DNA from 3 places in the Thiohalobacter sp. COW1 genome. Region 1 is predicted to be linked to each of the others. Evidence: riboswitches for the same ligand, from Rfam matches in the RefSeq annotation. Region 1 holds a riboswitch; each other region holds the start of a gene.

Region 1 (3,244 bases):
CTTGACGGGGATGCCCAATGCCCCGGCCTCCTCGACCTGTTCGAACAGGTGCTCCGAGGACAGGGCGAAACGCGTATCGGTCTCGAATTCCGGGACCAGGTAGTGATAGTTGGTGTCGAACCACTTGGTCATTTCGCAGGCCGCGGCCGGTGTGCCGGTCGGGGCGCGGCCCCGGGCCATGCGAAACATCGTATCCAGATCGACCGGACCGCCCGCATGCCCGAAGCGGCGCGGCACGACGCCGAACATCACGGCATGGTCCAGGACCTGGTCATAGAGCGAGAAGTCGCCCACGGGAATGAGGTCCAGACCGGCCGCCTGCTGGAGCTTCCAGTGCCGCTCGCGCAGTTCGCGCCCGGTCCTGAGCAGAGTGTCGCGATCGATCTCGCCGCGCCAGTACTGTTCGGTGGCGAATTTCAGTTCGCGCCGATGGCCGATACGGGGAAAACCGAGATTATGCGTCGTGGTCATGGTGTCGTCTGCCTCTTGTTCTGAATGAGGCCGCGGAGTATGGTGCCCGACACTTAAATGAATCAATCTCAATATTTTCATTATTTAATTGAATTTTATTCATGACGATCGAGATCCGGCACCTCCGCACCCTCGCCGCCCTCGCGGCCAGCGGCAGCCTGGCGCAGGCGGCGGAGCGAGTGCATCTGACCCAGTCGGCACTGTCTCACCAGCTTCGCACCCTGGAGGATCACTACGGGGTGACGCTGCTCCATCGCGGCAGTCGGCCGATCCGCCTCACTCCGGCCGGCGAACGTGTGCTCGCGCTCGCGCAGGAAGTCCTGCCGGCGCTGGAGCAGGTCGAACACAGTCTGCTGGGAATCGCTGCCGGCCGAGTCGGCCGCCTCTATGTCACCATCGAATGCCATGCCTGCTTCGACTGGCTGCTGCCACTGCTGGAGGACTTCCGCCAGCGCTGGCCGGAAGTCGAGATCGACATCCGCACGCCGGACCACTTCGATGCCCTGCCCGCACTGATCGATGGCGACATCGACCTGGTCATCACCTCCGACCCCATCGAGCGGCCGAGGCTGGAGTTCCAGCCGTTGTTCGACTATCGCGCCCTCCTGGCCATGCCGACCGACCATCCGCTGGTTGAACGCGACTGGATCCGCCCGCAGGACCTGGCCGACCAGGCACTCATCACCTACCCCGTCCCGCAGCAGCGGCTGGATATCTTCACCCACTTCCTCGATCCGGCCGGTGTGACGCCGGCGCAGGTCCGCCAATGCGAACTGACCGCCGTCCTGTTGCAGCTGGTGGCCAGCCGCCGCGGCCTGGCTGCGCTGCCCGACTGGGTCCTGCGCCCGGCTCTGGAAGCCGATCGCCTGGCGGCCCGGCCGCTGGGCCCGCAAGGCATGGGCGGGCGCATGTACGCGGCCGTGCGGACCACCGAGGCCGAACTACCCTGGCTGGCAGACTTCATCGCCCTGGCGACGGCGGCCGAAAGATAGATCGCCACCCGCTTGAACCCCGCCCGATTATCTCCTATATTGGGCTTCACCTCCGGTGCGACCACTAGATATTGTGGTTGCGGCAACAGGGAACCCGGTGAGAATCCGGGGCTGTCGCGCAGCGGTATGGGGGAACGACGCCACAGGTGCAGCACGCACAGGCACTGTCCTTCGGGATGGGAAGCCGTGGCACAGGTGAACGGCAACCGCCGTTCGAGCCCCCGAGCCCGAATACCTGCCGGAGTGGATTCCGCACGAATCCATGCACCCGGGTCTCGCGCCAAGGCCTCAGGGTGGCAGAGCCGCCAGATTTCCCGATCCCGGCCCGCCAGCCTCGCCCGCGCGTCTCCCGCTGTCATCGACACACTGCCACCACGCAGAGAGGGGGAGAGCATGCTGACAACCACCACCGCAACCGAATCGCCGACGCCGGCGGCCGCCCGGCGGCCGGAACCGGAACCGCCGACGCCAACCGGCTACCGCGTCATCCGCCGCAATGGCAAGGTCACCGCCTTCGACCGCAGCAAGATCGCCATTGCCATGACCAAGGCCTTCCTGGCCGTGGAAGGCGGCACCGCCGCGGCCTCCAGCCGGGTCCACGAGACCGTCGAGCAACTGACCGACCAGGTCATCGACGCGCTGTTCGGACGCGTGCCGGGCAGCGGCACCGTCCACATCGAGGACATCCAGGATCAGGTCGAACTGGCGCTGATGCGCGCCAGCGAGCACAAGACCGCCCGTGCCTATGTCCTGTACCGCCATCAGCAGGCCGAAAGACGCGCCGCCGGGCGCGCAGCGAGCGCGGGCCGGCCGGCCGAGGACGAGGCCGTACTCACGGTTACGCTCGATGACGGCAGCACCCGGCCGCTCGACCTGGCCCACATCGAAACCCTGATCGAGGAGGCGACCGCCGGGCTCACGGACGTGGACACGGCCGCGGTGTTGCAGGAAGCCCGGCGCAACCTCTTCGACGGCATGCATGAGCGGGATGTCGGCCAGGCACTGGTCATGGCCGGGCGCATGATGATCGATCGCGAAGCCGACTACAGCCACGTCGCCGCCCGCCTGCTGCTCGACAACCTGCGGCGTGAGGCACTGGGCTTTGTCGGCGGCGGCAGCGCCCGGGTCACCCAGGCGGAAATGGCCACGCGCTATCCCGACTACTTCAAGGCCTGCATCCACCGCGGGGCGGAACTGGAACTGCTCGACAGCGAACTGACCCGCTTCGACCTGGATCGGCTCGGCGCCGCGCTCAAGCCCGAGCGCGATCTGCAGTTCACATATCTGGGTCTGCAGACCCTCTATGACCGCTACTTCATACACCATGACAAGACCCGCTTCGAACTGCCGCAGGCGTTTTTCATGCGTGTGGCCATGGGCCTGGCCAGCAACGAGATCGAGCGCGAGGCGCGGGCGATCGAGTTCTATGATCTGCTTTCCAGCTTCGACTTCATGAGCAGCACCCCGACCCTGTTCAACTCCGGCACCCTGCGCCCGCAGCTCTCCTCCTGCTATCTCACCACCCTTCCCGACAACCTCGACGGTATCTATTCCGGCATCCGCGACAATGCACTGCTGTCCAAGTTCGCCGGCGGTCTGGGCAACGACTGGACGCGGGTGCGCGGCATGGATGCCCACATCAAGGGCACCAACGGCAAGAGCCAGGGCGTGGTGCCATTCCTGAAAGTCGCCAACGACACCGCGGTGGCGGTCAACCAGGGCGGCAAGCGCAAGGGGGCCGTATGCGCCTATCTGGAGACCTGGCACATCGACATCGAGGA
Region 2 (3,244 bases), 1.6 Mb from region 1:
AAAACCACCCTGCTGCACTGCCTGGCCCGACTGCGCCAGCCGGAGACCGGCCGCATCCTCATCGACGGGCAGCCACTGGAATCCCACCCCCGCAAGGCCCTGGCCCGGCGCCTGGGCCTGATGCCGCAGGACAATCACGACCCCTTTCCCCTGCAGCTGCGCGAGGCCGCCCTGCTGGGACGCTATCCGCATCTGGGCGGCTGGCAGTGGGAGGGGCGCGAGGAAGTGGCGCGGGTCGATCAGATCCTGGGGGAGCTCGAGTTGCTGGCGCTGGCCGAACGCAACATCCAGACCCTGTCCGGCGGCGAGCGCCGGCGCCTGGCCTTCGCCACCCTGCTGGTGCAGGACCCGGCCCTGCTGCTGCTGGACGAGCCGACCAACCACCTCGATCTGCGCCGCCAGCTCGATGTGCTGCAGCGCGTGCGCCGGAGCCTGGACCACAGCGACAAGGCCGCCCTGCTGGTGCTGCACGATGTGAATCTGGCCGCCCGTTTCTGCAATCACGTACTGATGCTGATGCCGGACGGCACCTGCCTGCAGGGCCCGGTCGACGAGCTGCTCAATGCCGGAAACCTCAGCCGGCTCTACGCCTGGCCGATGCAGTCGGTCGCAGCGGATGGTGGCCGGTTCTGGTTTCCGCAACTCTGATCAGGCGGTCGGCAGCGACGAGGAGAGGGGCGGATGTATTCGCGTTCAATCGCAGCCAGTACGACATAATTCCGCACAGCCCATGTTCATCCCCGTCTATCCGAACAAACGTTGCCACCAGCGGCGGCGATTGCCGGGCAGGGGCATGTCCGCTTCGAGATCCGCGGGCTTGAGCTTGGACAGGATCCAGCCGGGCTTGGGGGGATTGTCGGAGAAGCCGCAGCTCACACCCAGGTTGTTGGGATCGAAGATCTTCACATAGGTGGGCTGATCGAAGGAATCGGTGTAGACAATGCCGCAGTAGTCCTCTTCATGCTCACGGCGCAGCAGTACGTCCACTTCATCGATGAAACGGGCCAACTGTTCTGCCGTGGCTGAGGTCCCGGGCGGCGTCTCACCGACGGCATAGATGTACCAGCCGCCATCGGCATCGTCGCGCAGCCGCTGCCAGAGCTCATCCAGCTGGGGCCAGCGCAGCACGCCGTAGAAGCTGCCCCGAAAGGCGGCAAGAAAGGGATCCTGTGAAACCGCGGGTGCATTCCGGCTCATGCCCGAACTCCTAACATACCGATTGGTATGCCAGTCTACCCCGGCCGACGAACAGGTCAAGCCGGCCGTGTCAACTTGACCGGCCATCGGCCGCCGCGTAAAGTTCCGGCCACTTGAAATGCCTCGGGTGCCGCGCCTTCACAGCGCGGTGAAACGGGAAGCCGGCGCGAATCCCCTGGATTCAATTCCGGCGCTGCCCCCGCAACGGTAGGCGAGTCAAGACCTGTCACAGTGCCACTGCGTACGCGTGGGAAGGCGACAGGTCAGGGAAGCATACTTCCTGCTCGCGAGCCCGGAGACCGGCCCGAGGTATCCCAGGTGGCACTGCGGAGGGCGGTGCCCGCGTGGCATCCACCTCTCCCACGCAACGCCCTTCCCTTGTCATGTACACACAATAATCATGCGCACGCGGACGGGCGTGCGTTGGGAGAAATCGATGTTCAGAACCACGCTCGCGGCCGCAATCACGGCCGCTTCCGGATTCATCTCGCCTGCCGCGCCCGCGGCCGACTCGGAAGAAATGCCCCAGGTCATCGTTACCGCCACGCGGACGGCACAGACCGCCGACCAGAGCCTGGCCTCGGTCACGGTCATCGACCGGGACGAAATCGAGCGCAGCCAGGCCAGGTCCACGGTGGAACTGCTGCGCGCGAAGGCCGGCATTCACATCAGTACCAGCGGTGGCATAGGCAAGACCGATTCCGTCTTCATCCGCGGCACCAATTCCGATCATGTGCTGGTGCTGATCGACGGCGTGCGCGCCGCCTCCGCCACCCTCGGCACCTTCAACTGGGGCAACCTGCGCCCGGACCAGATCGAGCGCATCGAGGTCGTGCGCGGCCCGCGCGCCAGTCTGTACGGCTCCGACGCCGTGGGCGGCGTGATTCAGATCTTCACCCGCCGCAACGAGGGGCCGACCGCGCGCATCGGCTACGGCGGCGACGACACCCGCGAGATCGAGGCCGGCATCGGCGGCGGCGAGCGCTGGCGCTACAGCCTGCAGGCCGGCGCCCTGGACACGGACGGGATTCGCACGCTCGACCAGTCCAGCGAGAAGCACGGCTATGACAACCTGCATGCTGCGCTTGGGCTGGACGGTGAGCTGATGCCGGGGCTGGCGATGCGTTTCAACCTGACCCATGCCCACGGCACCAATGAACTCGACCCCGCCACCGGCGACATCGATTACAGGAACCAGGCCGCCAGCCTGAAGCTGGAACACATGACGACTGCGGTATGGAGCCAGTCCCTGACCCTGGGCTATGCCCTGGATGAAACGGATTCCGCCAGCCCGACCTCGCCGGCCGTGATTCAGACCAAACGCCGCAGTGCGAGCTGGCAGAACGATCTCACGGTATTCAACGGTCTGTTCACCGCCGGTATCGACTACTGGGTGGACGAGGCAAGCAAGGACCGCAACGGCGTCATCGACGAGAACATCTACAACAGTGCCGGCTTCGTCCAGCATCAGTTCAGCGCCCTGGCGAGCGACTGGACCCTGGGCCTGCGCTACGATCACCACAGCGAATTCGGCAACGAGACCACCGGCAATATCGCCTGGGGACACGACCTCCCGACCGGCACCCGCGTGATCGCTTCCTACGGCACGGCGTTCAAGGCCCCGACGGTCAACGGCCTGTTCTGGCCACGCAGTGTGGACAGCTTCTTCGGCACCACCTACATCATCCAGGGCAATCCGGATCTGCAACCGGAGGAATCGCAAACCGCTGAATTCGGTCTGCGCCATACCTTCGGGAAGGTCCGCACCGAAGCGAATCTGTTTCATACCGACCTGAAGAACCTGATCGAGTGGAGCACCGTCCAGACCGGTCCGAGCACCTTCACCTCCAGTCCGGCCAATGTGCGCGATGCCACCATCCGCGGCCTGGAGTTGATCGCCGCCGCCGACTGGGCGGGCTGGAACTTCGGCGCCGGTTACACCTACCTCGATGCGACCAACGACAGCAACGACGAACAACTCGACCGCCGGCCCGAGCATTCGCTGGACCTGACCGCGCAGCGCGACTTCGGCCGGCACGGCATCGGC
Region 3 (3,244 bases), 980 kb from region 1:
CGGCGATCACCCAGTCGGGCGGCAGTGTGAGTTCGCCGCCGTCGGGCGGCAGCACGCCCTGGATGAGATTGAACAGACTGGTCTTGCCGCAGCCATTGGCGCCGGTGATCCCGACCTTCTGGCCGGGATGAACGCGCAGCGAGACATCCTGCAGCAGCATCCGGTCGCCGCGCTGCAGGGCGAGATTCTTCAGTTCCAGCATGGAGGCGGCATTCTACTCCAATGCAACCGCACCGGCATCGAAGTACCCCGGGATGGCCGGGTGTCGCATTACTCCCCCTGCTTGCATAGACTGTCTGCCAGCACAGCCTACGAAGGATTGCCCCACCCATGCCCATCCGCACATTCGAGACCCACACCCCTGTCATCGATGGCTCCGCCTACGTCGATCCCACCGCGCTGGTCATCGGTCAGGTGGAGATCGGGGCGGACAGTTCGCTCTGGCCCAACGTGGTGGCCCGCGGCGATATTCATCACATTAAAATAGGGGCCAGCACCAATATTCAAGATGGCTCTGTTCTTCATGTCACCCACGACAGCGAGTTCGCGCCCGGCGGGCATCCACTGGAGATCGGTCACGCCGTCACAGTGGGCCACATGGTGGTGCTGCACGGCTGTACAATCGAAGATAACTGTCTGATTGGAATGGGTTCCATGATCATGGACGGGGCGCGTGTCCAGACCGGGGCCATGCTGGGGGCAGGCAGCCTGGTTCCACCCGGCAAGGTGCTGGACGGGGGCTGGCTGTGGGTAGGCCGACCGGCCAAAGCGGTGCGGGAGCTGACCGAACAGGAAACCCTGTTTCTGGAATACTCTGCGCGGCATTATGCCCGGCTCAAGGATCGCCACCTGGCGGGCAGCGACTGACTGGCGGGGACGGGAAAAAGGCCCTACAATCAAACCGGGAAGGCGATCAATGTGATGCCTGGCCAACATCAGGCCCGCGGGCGGCAGCATGGGCCCTGCCGCAGAGCCCCGACAGGAATCTTTCTCTACCAGGGATGTCGAAGAACAACACAGGCCCTGGTTTCAGGAGAAAGCCATGATGCTATTCATCGGTAATCTGCCCCAGTCGGCCACCACGGCGCGGCTCGCCGATGCTCTGCGCCTGGGGCATGAGGATGCTCACCGCCTGCGCATTATCCGCAAGCCCGGCCGTCACGGCGGAGTGCAGCGCTATGCTGTGCTGCAGGTGCGCACCCCGGCCGCGGCCAACCGGTTGCTGGGGCGCAGCAACAAGATCAAGCTCAACGGTCAGCCGCTGGAGTTGCGCGAGTTCTGCAAGCGCATTGCCAACAACGAACGCCGCGCGCTGAACTGGCGCAGCAAGACCTGGCCGCATGCCGAGCGTCGCTGCAACGAACGTCGCTGCACCGCAGGCGAACGACAGGCCGCCTGACAGCCCCCCGGCCGCGCCGGGGTGGACAGCCATCGGTGCCGCCGCAACCGCGGCGTGTGCATGCGCGTTGCCCCGTCCTTTACGCCATCCCGATTTGACTTCATGCAGATTCATGACTAAGGTGTGCACACCGTAGACAGGTGCTGGCAAGCTGTTCAGTGTTGCCAGTGAAACGGGAAGCCGGTGAGAAACCGGCACTGCCCCCGCAACGGTAATTGGGTCAAGGCGCTTCATCCAGGCCACTGTGCGCAAGCATGGGAAGGCGAAGCGTCGAGCCGTACGGCTCTACCCATAAGTCCGGAGACCGGCCTGCCTACTACGCTGCATCCGCATGACGGAGGCGGCGGCACTCGGCGCTACGGAGGGTATCGCCAGGGGCAGGCTACCCGCCAATCGCACTGGCGTTTCGCCTTTCTCCCGATTTGTCCTCCGCGGCGCGTGTATGCGTGTACTGGCGGAGGGCCAAATGTGTAATCCCGGACGACCCCGGCATGCCGGGCGGTCGATAATTCCACTACTATGCAGCGTCCATGATGCATCGGTCCTGGCCCGACTCGGTGCGTTCTGTCTCGGCCTGACGGTGCTGTCCGTCAGCGCGGACGAGCCGTTCGAACTGGACGATATCGTGGTCACTGCGGCCTCCCCGGATACACCTGTACTGGCCACGCCGCGCAGCGTTTCGGTCATCACGGCGCGCGACCTTGACAATGCCACCACCACCGATCTGGCCGAACTGCTGTCGCGCGAGGCCAATGTCAATCTGCGCAGCTTTTTCGGCGGCAACAAGTATTCCAATATCGACATCCGCGGCATGGGCGAGACCAGTGTCAGCAATGTCATTTTCCAGGTTGACGGCTTCCGTCTGAATGCGCCCGATCTGTCGGGTGCGGATCTGTCGAGCATTCCGCTGTCGCAGATCGAGCGTATCGAAATCCTGCGCGGCGCCAACGGGGTGCGCTATGGCGACGGTGCGGTCGGCGGTGTGGTCAATATCATCACCGGCCAGCCGCAGGCCGGAGTGCAGGGTCATGCTGAATATACCCGGGGTTCATTTGACAGTGACGCGACCACGGCGGATATCAGTGTGGGCGGACGCCATGCCCGCGCACGCCTGAGCCTGGCGCATGCCGACAGCGACGGCCACCGGGTCAACAGCGCCAGCCGCGAACGCGATGCCGCGCTGCGGCTGAATCTGTATCCACTGCCGGCGCTGGAGCTTGATCTGCGCGCGAGCTACCACGACGACCGGTTCGGTTTTCCCGGGCCGGTGAGCCAGACGGCGTTCCAGACACGGGAGGGCCGCGAAGGCTCCAACTCGCCGAACGACTTCAGCGAAACCACCGATCATCGCTATCAGGCACGGCTGGGCGCCGACCTGAACCGCTACGGGCGCCTCACCCTGCACGCCAATGTGCGCGACCGGGACAACCCCTATGTGCTGGGCTACACCCCGCTACTCAGCATCGAGGATCAGCAGGGCGAGATTTCCGAACGCTCACAGCATGTCGGCCTCGAGCATACCGTCGCCGTCACAGCGGCCGGGCTGCCGCTGGACATCGCCTGGGGCGCGACCGGCTTTTTCAGCGACTATGTCCGGCGCGAGAACGGCACCGATGTACCGGACCAGAGTAAGCGCACCGCCGGAGACATTGAGGAGGCGGCCGCCCACATCATTATCGACGCCGCGCCGGCCGATGCCTGGCTGCTCAGTGCCGGCTATCGCCTCGATCGCTTCCGGGTCGAGCGGCTGGATGAAAGGCTGGTACAGCTCTATACCGGCACCTTTCCCTTTTTCATTCCGGCGGGTGCGCAGTGGCAGAACACGCTGGATGAAACCACCACCTG

What was found. Region 1 has a riboswitch for cobalamin ahead of COW1_RS07715 (ribonucleoside-diphosphate reductase subunit alpha). Riboswitches for the same ligand answer to the same signal wherever they lie in the genome.
Region 2: linked by a shared signal. The riboswitch ahead of COW1_RS15305 (TonB-dependent receptor domain-containing protein) and the one ahead of COW1_RS07715 (ribonucleoside-diphosphate reductase subunit alpha) in region 1 are both predicted to bind cobalamin.
Region 3: linked by a shared signal. The riboswitch ahead of COW1_RS12460 (TonB-dependent receptor) and the one ahead of COW1_RS07715 (ribonucleoside-diphosphate reductase subunit alpha) in region 1 are both predicted to bind cobalamin.

The regions. Positions count from the first base shown of each region.
Region 1 is NZ_AP024239.1:1,664,690-1,667,933, forward strand. It holds gene metE (5-methyltetrahydropteroyltriglutamate--homocysteine S-methyltransferase) at 1-471, opposite strand, end outside; gene COW1_RS07710 (LysR family transcriptional regulator) at 573-1,463, shown strand; cobalamin riboswitch at 1,500-1,721, shown strand; gene COW1_RS07715 (ribonucleoside-diphosphate reductase subunit alpha) at 1,860-3,244, shown strand, end outside.
Region 2 is NZ_AP024239.1:3,232,591-3,235,834, reverse strand. It holds gene COW1_RS15315 (ABC transporter ATP-binding protein) at 1-648, shown strand, start outside; gene COW1_RS15310 (hypothetical protein) at 745-1,197, opposite strand; cobalamin riboswitch at 1,306-1,520, shown strand; gene COW1_RS15305 (TonB-dependent receptor domain-containing protein) at 1,634-3,244, shown strand, end outside.
Region 3 is NZ_AP024239.1:2,643,424-2,646,667, reverse strand. It holds gene COW1_RS12475 (ATP-binding cassette domain-containing protein) at 1-202, opposite strand, end outside; gene COW1_RS12470 (gamma carbonic anhydrase family protein) at 331-867, shown strand; gene COW1_RS12465 (RNA-binding protein) at 1,043-1,399, shown strand; cobalamin riboswitch at 1,521-1,727, shown strand; gene COW1_RS12460 (TonB-dependent receptor) at 1,980-3,244, shown strand, end outside.